DNA from 3 places in the Luteibacter sp. TLI7-4A genome. Region 3 is predicted to be linked to each of the others. Evidence: predicted binding sites of a transcription regulator. Region 3 holds the regulator's gene; each other region holds the start of a gene.
The links. Region 3 encodes FliA, which starts transcription of late flagellar genes. Its sites were predicted from a motif close to TAAAGTTTNNCNNNCNNNGGCCGATAA; they were not measured.
Positions count from the first base shown of each region.

Region 1: a site for FliA is predicted at 1,586-1,612, ahead of ACR9Y6_RS16695 (methyl-accepting chemotaxis protein). Genes of this name have one in related genera too.
Region 2: a site for FliA is predicted at 1,712-1,738, ahead of ACR9Y6_RS02240 (STAS domain-containing protein). Genes of this name have one in related genera too.

Region 1 is NZ_JBPGWO010000001.1:3,817,394-3,820,667, reverse strand. It holds gene ACR9Y6_RS16695 (methyl-accepting chemotaxis protein) at 1-1,554, opposite strand, end outside; gene ACR9Y6_RS16690 (family 78 glycoside hydrolase catalytic domain) at 1,713-3,274, opposite strand, start outside.
Region 2 is NZ_JBPGWO010000001.1:503,977-507,250, reverse strand. It holds gene ACR9Y6_RS02250 (chemotaxis protein CheA) at 1-928, opposite strand, end outside; gene ACR9Y6_RS02245 (response regulator) at 966-1,328, opposite strand; gene ACR9Y6_RS02240 (STAS domain-containing protein) at 1,339-1,656, opposite strand; gene ACR9Y6_RS02235 (hypothetical protein) at 2,297-2,653, opposite strand; partial or broken gene ACR9Y6_RS02230 (hypothetical protein) at 2,689-3,000, opposite strand.
Region 3 is NZ_JBPGWO010000001.1:2,289,164-2,292,437, forward strand. It holds gene ACR9Y6_RS10050 (chemotaxis protein CheA) at 1-565, opposite strand, end outside; gene ACR9Y6_RS10055 (protein phosphatase CheZ) at 573-1,214, opposite strand; gene cheY (chemotaxis response regulator CheY) at 1,224-1,625, opposite strand; gene ACR9Y6_RS10065 (RNA polymerase sigma factor FliA) at 1,657-2,388, opposite strand; partial or broken gene ACR9Y6_RS10070 (P-loop NTPase) at 2,555-3,259, opposite strand.

The DNA of each region.
Region 1 (3,274 bases), 1.5 Mb from region 3:
GAACGCCACCTGGTCGCGCAACGACCTGGCCTGGTCCTGCATCGACTTCGCGGCGGCGGCGGCCTCTTCCACCAGCGCGGCGTTTTCCTGCGTCACCTGGTCGATCTGCGCGATGGCGAGGTTCACCTGGTCGACACCGGACGACTGCTCGGCACTGGCCGCGGCGATCTCGGCGACGATGTCGGTCACCTTCTTCACGCTGTCGAGGATGTCGCGCAGCGCACCCGACGACTGTTCCACCAACACGGCACCCGCGTCGACACGCTCGCCGCTTTCGACGATGAGCCCCTTGATCTCGCGTGACGCCGCCGCGCTGGATTGGGCAAGGCGGCGCACTTCCGTCGCCACGACAGCGAAGCCGCGACCCTGTTCGCCCGCACGCGCCGCCTCCACGGCGGCGTTCAGTGCCAGCAGGTTGGTCTGGAAGGCGATGTCGTCGATGAGGCCCACGATGTCGCCGATGCGACGGCTGGAATCGCCGATCTGGCGCATGGCCTCCATCGCCTCGTCGACGACGGCGCCACCTTTCTCCGCCGCGTTGCGCGCGTGCCGCGACAAGCGGTCGGCGGCCAGGGCGTTCTCCGCGTTCTGCTTCACCGTCGCCGTCATTTCCTCCATGGATGCCGCGGTTTCCTCCAGGCTGGAAGCCTGTTCCTGCGTGCGCTGGGAGAGGTCGTCGTTGCCGCGCGCGATTTCGCTGGAGGTGGTGGAGACGACATGCGCGCCTTCCTGCACTTCCGTGACGATCGAGGCCAGGGTGCCGCGCATGCGTTCCAGCGCGCCCAGCAAGCTCTCCGGCGCGAACGCCGCCGCGCTATCCGCGCGAAGGTCGCCACCGGCGATACGCCCCGCGATCTCCACGGCGTCGCGCGGCTCGCCACCCAGGCTGCCGCGGATGCTGCTCATCGAGAACCAGACGATCGCCAGCGCCAGCAGCGCGATGAGGCCCGACTTGATCAGGTCGCGCTCGAGCTGGGCCTGGAACGCGGCGTCGATGGCGTCGAAGTAGGCGCCCGACACGAAGTGCAGGTCCCATGGCTTGTACCAGGCCGAGAAGCTGATCTTGTCCTTCAGCTCCTTCGTCTTGGGCATGACCTGCGTGTAGCGGGTCATGCCCTGGCCGGCCTTCGTATCGGCGGCGAGCATCGCCTCGTAGTGGTGGAAGCCCTTGCCGTCGACATCGTCGCGAATGTTCTTGCCGATGTCGTCATGCCGCAGCGGATGCATGCGCATCGTCAACGACGAATCGAACGCGAACACGTAGCCGGTATGGTTCGCCCAGCGCATCGCCTCGATGTCCCGCAGCGCGCTCACCCGCGCCTCCAGGTCGCTCAGCTCACCCTTCTCCGCACGCGCGTGATAGGCGTCGGCGATCGCCATCGCCGCCGTCACGTGCTGTTCGAGCGTGTCCTGGAGCGCGTGCATCTGCACGCCACGGCTTTCGATGCCCGCCATGATCGTCTGCGCCAACAAGCCGGCCACGACCACCGTCGTCACCATCCACACCCGCGTGTTCAGCCGCGTGCGGCCGAACCATTTTTCCACTGCCGACATACTCGTCACCCTCGATTTCCCCGTGCAGGATTTATCGGCGGTGGAGTGCAAGACTTTACGAGGGGTATGTGAAGACGCTCACGGGGCAGTCAGGGTGTGCCGCCCCGATCCCAGCACCGTCTCCGGCGACCCCGGCAGGGCCACCACCGCCTCGGTGCCTACCGGCACCACGATATCCGCCTCGACCTTTCCCCCACCTTGCGCCATGCCACGGACGCTTCACCGTAGGGCGTCATGACCGACGCCGACGCGCGGCCCAGGAAGGTCGTGAGGGTCGGCCGCACCTCGAAACGGCGCCATCCCGGCGCGAGTGGCCGCAGGCCCGCCACGTCGCCGTACAGCCAGTCGTCGATCGTGCCCAGGAAGTAGTGGCCCCGCGAGCGCGAGGCCAGCTTCCAGTGTTCCCACAGGCTGGTGGCGCCGTTGGCGCGCCAGAAGCCCCAGCTGGGGAAGGTGGTCTGGGTGGCGATGGCCCAGGCCTCGTCCGCGTGGCCGGCGGCGGTCAACACCGGCAGGAGCGGCTTGGTCGCCAGCGCGCCGGTATCGAGATGGTCGCCGCGCGCCTTCGCATCGGCCGCCACGCCGGCCGCCACGCGCGCCTCGAGGTCGTCGGGCACGAGGCCGAAGGCCAGGGCCAACAGGTTGTGCGCCTGGCGGTAGCCGCTGTCTCCTTCGCCACGATAGCGGGCGGCCGCGCGATCGAGGAATCGCTCGTTGAACGCCGCGCGCACCTTCTCCGCGCGGACATCGAACGCGGCGGCGGCGGACGCGTCGCCGACAAGCCGCAGCATCGTCGCCGTCGCACGTTCCATCCCGTACAGATAGGCCGTCGCGGCGACACGCTTGTCCTCCGGCGCGTTTTCGCCGCCCGGATCGGTTTCCGGGCTGACCCAGTCGCCCAGTTCCGTGGTGGCGATGCCGTCCGGCGAACGCGCATCCTCCATCGCCACGTAACGGGCGATGCCCTGGATGTGCTCCTCGATCGGGCGCCGGTCCCCCGCATACATCCACAACCACCATGGAATGAACACGTAGGCCGAATGCCAGGTGGGCGCACGTACGTCGCCCCACCCGGGATTGGGCGCGATGAGCAACGGCGCGCCTTGCGCGTTGCGTGCATCGGCGATGTCGCGAAGCCACTTCGCCAGCAACCGATCCGCGTCGAAATTGCGCAGGAACATCTCCGCGCCCAGCATGCCGTCCCCCGTCCAGCCGTTCTTCTCGTACATCGGTGTATCGGTGGGGATGCCATGCAGGTTGTTCAGCATGGTGTCGACGGCGGCCCGGTGTATCCAGTTCAACAACGGATTGTCGCTGTCGAAGCGGCCGGTCACCGCCACATCGGTGTGCACCACCTGCGCGGCGACGGCGTCGGCGAGCGGCTTGCCACCGGGCCAGCCCTGGACCTGCACGTAGCGGAAGCCCTTGTACGAAAAATGCGGATGCCAGCGGACCCGGCCGCCGTCGAGCGTCAGGCGGTCGGTCTGGAATCCCTGCTTGAAATAATGGTGATCATCGCGCGCGTCGACGGTGCCGTCGGGCAGCAACTTCTCCCCGTAACGCGCGACGATCGTCGTGCCCGCCGAACCACTCACGTCGAACCTCGCCCATCCCGCCATCACGCGGGGAAACGCGAATACGTAAACCCCCGGCACCGGCTCGGTGACGGCCGTCGCGGCGACGGTGTCCACCACGCGGATCGGCTGCTCGGTCTGCGCGA
Region 2 (3,274 bases), 1.8 Mb from region 3:
GGCCATGGCGGAGCATTTCCAGCTGCGATGCATCCACGCCGTCGTGGAACTGGCTCAGCATCGACTGCGTGATGACCAGCTCGCCGACGAGATTGATCAGGGTGTCGATCTTCTCGATGCCGACGCGGACCGAGCTGGATTCGCTGTTGGCGGCCGGCTCGCGCACGGCGCGTGGCGGCGCGGCCGCGGCCGGTGCGGCGACGACCGGTGCCGGCGCGGCGATGCGCGGCGTCAGCGTGAGGTCGCAGTCGCCGTCCACCCAGTCGAATACGCCCTCGACGGCCGTGCGCTTGGCACCGGCATCGAGGCGGAGCGTCCAGCCGAGGTAGGACGATGACGCGTCCATGTCGGCCAGCGGGGGAAGCTTGCTGGCGTCGCATTCGACGCTCAGCGGCCCCAGGGTGGCGAGTTCGCGGAACATGCGCGCCGGGTCATTGCCGGTCTTCAGCAGGTAATCGAACGGGCGGAAGGCGATATCCCAGCCTTCGATCGCTTCCGCCGGTGCGGCGGCCTTCACGGACGCCGGTGCGGCGGAGCCACCGGACACCATGGCCGACAATTCGGCCAGCAAGGCCTGGCTCTCGGCGGTGGCCGCCGGCTGGCCCGCCATCGACAGCGCCAGCATGTCGCGAACGGTGTCGCCCGAGCGGAGCAGCAGTTCCACCACGGCCTTTTCCATCGGACGGCGGCCACTGCGGACCTCGTCCATCAGGTTTTCCGCCACGTGGGTGAAGGCGGCCACATCGGTGAAGCCGAACGTCGCCGCACCGCCCTTGATCGAATGCGCGGCGCGGAACACGACGTTGATCAGTTCCGGATCGTCGGCGCCCTCGTCCAGCGCGAGGAGGGCCTGCTCCATGGCGTCGAGACCGTCGAGGCTCTCTTCGTGGAACGCCTTGTGGAATTGCGCCAGATCGACTTTGGACATGGGTGGACCCTGGATTGCCGGAACGTCTTGGAGCGGATTAACCGAGCACGCGGGCCACGGTGGCCAGCAGCTGGTCGGGATCGAACGGCTTCACCAGCCAGCCGGTGGCACCGGCGGCCTTGCCTTCCATCTTCTTCTCGGGATTGGATTCGGTGGTCAGCATGAGGATCGGCACGCCGCTGTAACCCGGACGCGTGCGGATCTCGCGAACCATCGTGATGCCGTCCATCACCGGCATGTTCACGTCGGCGAGGATCAGGTCGAACTTGTGGTTACCCGCCGAATCGAGCGCCGCCTGGCCGTTGTCGGCCTCTTCGACATCGTGGCCGGCGCCACGCAGGGTGAAGGCGACCATGCTGCGCATGGAAGCCGAATCGTCTACCGCGAGAATCTTTGCCATGGGAGCACCTTCAGTTCACGCCGGCTTGAGCCGGCAGTTCAATCAAAGCATCGAGGCCGAGCGTGGACACGCCACGGCGGAGGGTGTCGCTGACCCCGGTCCAGGCGACGGGGACGCCCGCGGCACGAGCATCGCGCGAGAAGGCCGCGAGTACCTGGAGGGCGGCGGTGTCCGTCTGGGCCACGGCGGCCGCGTCGATCTCGACCGCCTGTCCCGCCGACAGGGTGGCCAGCAGCGTCTCGCGCAAGGCCGGGGCGCTGCCGATGCGCAGGTCCGCATCCAGCGTGAGCGGGGCGCGGGGCGTGTCTTTGGAGGATTTCTTCGCCATCGTCCGTACCGTTGGGACCCTTGGCGCGCATCGCCCGAGGGGTCGTTCGATGGTCTTATCGGCTTGGTGGGGGAAAGCTTTAGGGGGATCTGCGCGGCGCCCCTGCTTTCACTGAACCATAGACTCCACCAACCAGGCAGAAAAGTCCGGAGCGTAGCCCCTCACTTCCCAACCTGGCGAGGCGAACGCGTGGACATAAACGATCTTTGGGGACTCAGAAAGGTCGGTGCCATCAAAGCAAGCAACGTCATCCGTGTCCTCCATCTTTGCAAACGGCACAAGCTGTCGCTCTGGATACTGCTCCCGGAGTGTAGCTATCCAGAAATCCGCGTGTAGCGGGTAGTCGCAAAGGAACCACCAGGATCCGACATCGGGCCTCTCATCCGCCAAAACAAAGGCACGGAATTCCGCGGGAATGGCGAAGCCGGAAGGAAGGTCGCCATCCGAAAAGAAGTAACAGTTTTTAGTCATTTGTACCTGGGCCCTCTCAGAGGTGACCCGAGCCGCAACGCATCCTGTCTACCCATGTACGCAGGTCCGAGGGAATCCTCGTCAAACTGTCGCTTCATCGTGTCATCCATCAGGATCTTCTTCTCCCCCATGCCCACACGCCCCCAATGAGTACGCACAAGAAAAGCCCTCAAATGATCGCGTACGCCTCGCCGTCCCGCTCCAGCACCATCCGGCTCAGGCCGGATAGCGATAGCGCACTCGCGCGGGTAGTCGCTTTGGCCAAAACACCCGTGACCTCAACCACGTCGGAGTATCGCGCCGGGCCACCCACCCAGCCACCGACCTTCGAGTCGAGGAGCTTTTCAAGTCCTGGGCAGTAAACTTCCACGGCGTGAGCTGTGTCGCCTACGCCGAAGGATTCGAGAGTGGGAACAAGAATTGCTCGTGCATCGCGTATGACGAGCACAGCACGTGCCGAGACAACTCTTCCCAGAGATGTCTCGGACATATCTGAGAAAATATCAAATGGATCTTCCGCATTCACTCGGTATAGACCTTTAGCATGCCGCCATCCCACCTTCACACCCCGCACTCGACCGGACGGTATCGCCCGCAGGATACCCACTCGAGTAGTCGCCACTCAGATATACGAGTTGCCAAGTCACCCGTGACACCTCGAGCCAGAGATCGTCCGACAGCTCTATCGGCGCCCCTCGAGAAACCTTTAGGAAGGTGAGCTACGCTTCTATCAGGTAAGATCAGCTGACTCTCATTTTGGTCTAGATTGTTTGAGAAGGACCGATTGATTTGTGATGCCTTACTGGAATCAGTCCACAAGAAGTCAACGGCCTTACCCTCGTATGGACCTGAGGTGAAGACAAAATCCGGCGCTTTGCTTCCAGGGCCGTCTGGACTGTTCTAGCGCATCAAGGTGCTGCCGAAGGTGTTCTCAAGTTCCGCAGCGGCATGCCCCTCGCGGATCACAAGCTTGTTTGTCGCCGGGTCCAGTTGCGATTTGAGACAAAGATAAATCTCCCCATCGTAGGAACTATCTTATTCTGCGAGAATCTCGGCCACATTAAGCGGATTGCCTTGGTCATCCTGGAATGAGTGAAAGCCTTCTTCCGCTTGTGCCGGCCACAGATCGTCTGTCAACGACAGTGCC
Region 3 (3,274 bases):
CCTCGAACTCGTCGTCGGATATCGTGCCCGACGGCACGGAAGCGGGCTCGCGGTCGCTGCGCGCGGCGTCGAGCATCGCTTCGAATTCGTCTTCGATCGGGTCGTACGGCCGCGCCTGCGCGGGAGCGGCGGCTGGCGCGCTGGCGGGCGTGGCCAGGGCCACCGGCGGCGCGGAGGCCGCACGGCCCGGAATCAGCAGGCGGTCGAGCAGCGAACGGGGCGCCGCCTCGATCGGCAAGCCGCCGTCGGCGGCGCGCATCATGTCGTTGAGGAGATCCAGCGACTCCAGCAACGCGTCCATGAAGCCGGCGTTGAGCACGATCGAGCCATTGCGGGCCTCGTTGAGGAGATCCTCGCCCCGGTGGCAGAGCTCGACCATCGGATTGAGGCCGAGGAAGCCCGCACCGCCCTTCACGGTGTGGAACGCGCGGAAGACCGCGTTCAACAGTTCCATGTCGTTCGGCGACGCCTCGAGATCCACGAGCTGTTCGCCCAGGCTCTCAAGCAACTCCCGCGCCTCGATCAGGAAGACGTTGAGCAGCTCGTTGTCCAGCTCCACGCTCATACGGCGCTCAGAACCCGAACTCGCTGAGGAGGCGATCCACTTCGTCCTGGCTGACCTTGTCGGCGGCCGGCGCGGCACCGCCCGCCAGCGAACCGGTCAGGCGAACCAGTTCCACCAGGGAGGATTCGACCTTGGCCATGAAAGCCTCAACCTGGGCCACGCGCTGGCCGGAGAGATCCTGCCAGGACTGTGCCTCCACCATCTCGCCGAAGCCGATGTCGCAGCTCTGCGCGAAATCGCCCACGCGCACGGCCAGCGCGGTGGCGTGGGTGGCGAAGGCCGGGTCGGCGTGGTCGAGCACCAGCACCTCGTCCGCCTGGCGCGCGAGGGCCTGTGCCTGTGGGCGCAGCTTCTCGCTGAAATCGAGCGTGCGGTGCGCGGCCTGCGAACTCATCTCGAGCACGTCGCGCAGGTGCTTGCGCGCATCGCTCATGTTGCCTGGCACGCCGTCGTGCGAAATATCGGCGGCGAGGCGGCGGGCGGACTCGTGCAGGTCGCGCGCGAGATGGCCGAGCGCCATGAACAGGTGTTGCTCACGGGTACGCAGCAGCTGGTCGAGCGCCTGCTCGAAGGAGACGCTGTCGTCGGCGTCGAGCAGTGCACGCAGTTCGGGAGCCACATCGTGGCCGCTGGAAAGCATGGTATTCATCGTCATTCCTTAGCCCGCGGCCGCGGCGAGTCGTTCGAAGATCTTGTCGAGTTTTTCCTTCAGCGTGACCGCCGTGAATGGCTTGACGACATAGCCGTTCACGCCGCTCTGCGCCGCCGCGATGATCTGGTCACGGTTGTTCTCCGCCGTGACCATCAGTACAGGCATGGCCTTCAGCGCCGCGTCGGCACGGATCGCCCGGAGCAGGTCGATGCCGGTCATGTTCGGCATGTTCCAGTCCGTCACGACGAGGTCGAACGGCTGCGCGCGCAAGAGCGCGAGCGCCGCGTTGCCGTCCTCCGCCTCCTGGATGAGGGTGTTGGTGAATCCCAACTCCACCAGGAGGTTCCTCACGATGCGTCGCATGGTGGAGAAATCGTCCACCACGAGGATCTTCATGTTCTTGTCCAAAACTCGTCTCCGCCTTGCTACCGCGCGTTCGTCAATGCTTGTCTTTCCAACCCGACATGCGTGCGCGGAGTCGAATGAGGGCCTGGCCATGGATCTGGCACACCCGCGATTCGCTCACCCCCAGCACCGCACCGATTTCCTTCAGGTTGAGCTCTTCATCGTAGTACAGCGACATGACCAGCTTCTCGCGCTCCGGCAGCCCGTCGATGGACTGCGCCAGCGCGTCACGCAGGCCTTGCTGCTCGAACAATCCATCCGGGCCCGCGGCATCCGGGTCGACCACGTCGATCGCGGCGCCTTCGTCGCCTTCCGGCGCCGTGAGGCTCAGCAACCGCGCGCTCGCCGCGTCGGCCAGGATCTGGTTGTACTCCATGGCGTCGATGCCCAGCCGCTTCATCACTTCCGCGTCTTCGGCGTCGCCACCCGTCTCGTTCTCGATCTGCCTCGTCACCTCCGCGACCTCGCGCAACTTCCGGTGGACGGAGCGCGGGGTCCAGTCCGTCTTGCGCAGTTCGTCCAGCATGGCGCCACGTATGCGGATGCCCGCATAGGTTTCGAAGCTGGCCGCGCGAGTCGGCGAATAATTCCTTGCCGCCTCGAGCAGTCCGATCATCCCGGCCTGCATGAGGTCGTTCGCATCCACGCTTGGCGGCAGCCGGCCCATCAGGTGATAGGCGATCCGGCGCACCAGCGGCGCGTGGTTCTTGACTAGTTGATCCGCCGGGATACGCGTGATCTCGAGATATTCGGTCGCGACGCTCACAGTGGCAGCCCTCCCCCAGATGGGACCGTTCGGCGAAAAAGCCGATGCGGCCCTGTGCCCGGGGTTCGGGTTCACCCCATGTATCGACCGACCTGGCCAGATTCTTGAATCCGACCGCCGATCGGCTGCTCGGCCAGGCGTCGACCACCGCCGACTGGCGGCGGATGGCCTGGCGCAGGTACTCGTCGTGCGGAACCATGCCCATGAAATCCAGGGACACGTCGAGGAAGCGGTTTGTCACCCGGGACAGCTTCTCGAACAGCTGGCGGCCTTCCTGGGCGTGCCGGACCATGTTGGCGACGATGCGGAAACGATTCACGTCGAACTCGCGGCTCATGACCTTGATCAGCGCATAGGCGTCGGTCAGGGAGGCGGGCTCGTCGCAGACCACGACCACCACCTCGTCCGAGGCGGCGGCGAACATCGATACGCTGTCGGAAATCCCGGCGGCGGTGTCGACGATCAGGTATTCCGGTGGCAGCGGATATTCGTCGAAGGCGCGGATCACGGCCGCGTGCTCGATGTTCGGCAGCTGCGCCATCCGGCGCGTGCCGGACGTGGCGGGAATGACCTTCAGGCCGTGGGCGGCCTGGAGGATCAGGTCCTCGATGCCGCACTCGCCCTCCAGCATGTGGCCGAGGTGACGGGTGGGCTGGAGGCCGAGAAGGACGTCGATGTTCGCCATGGCGAGATCGGCGTCGAGGAGGACGACGTCACGGCCGCCCATCGCGAGCGCCATGCCGAGATTGACCGCCACCGTGGTCTTGCCCACGCCGCCCTTCCCGCCTGCGACGGCGATGCTTCGGGTGGGACGGCGGTCGGCCAGCCAGTGGAGTCCGGCGGCCTGGGTGGAATCGACGTGTGTGCTCATGAAGGAAGTCACTGC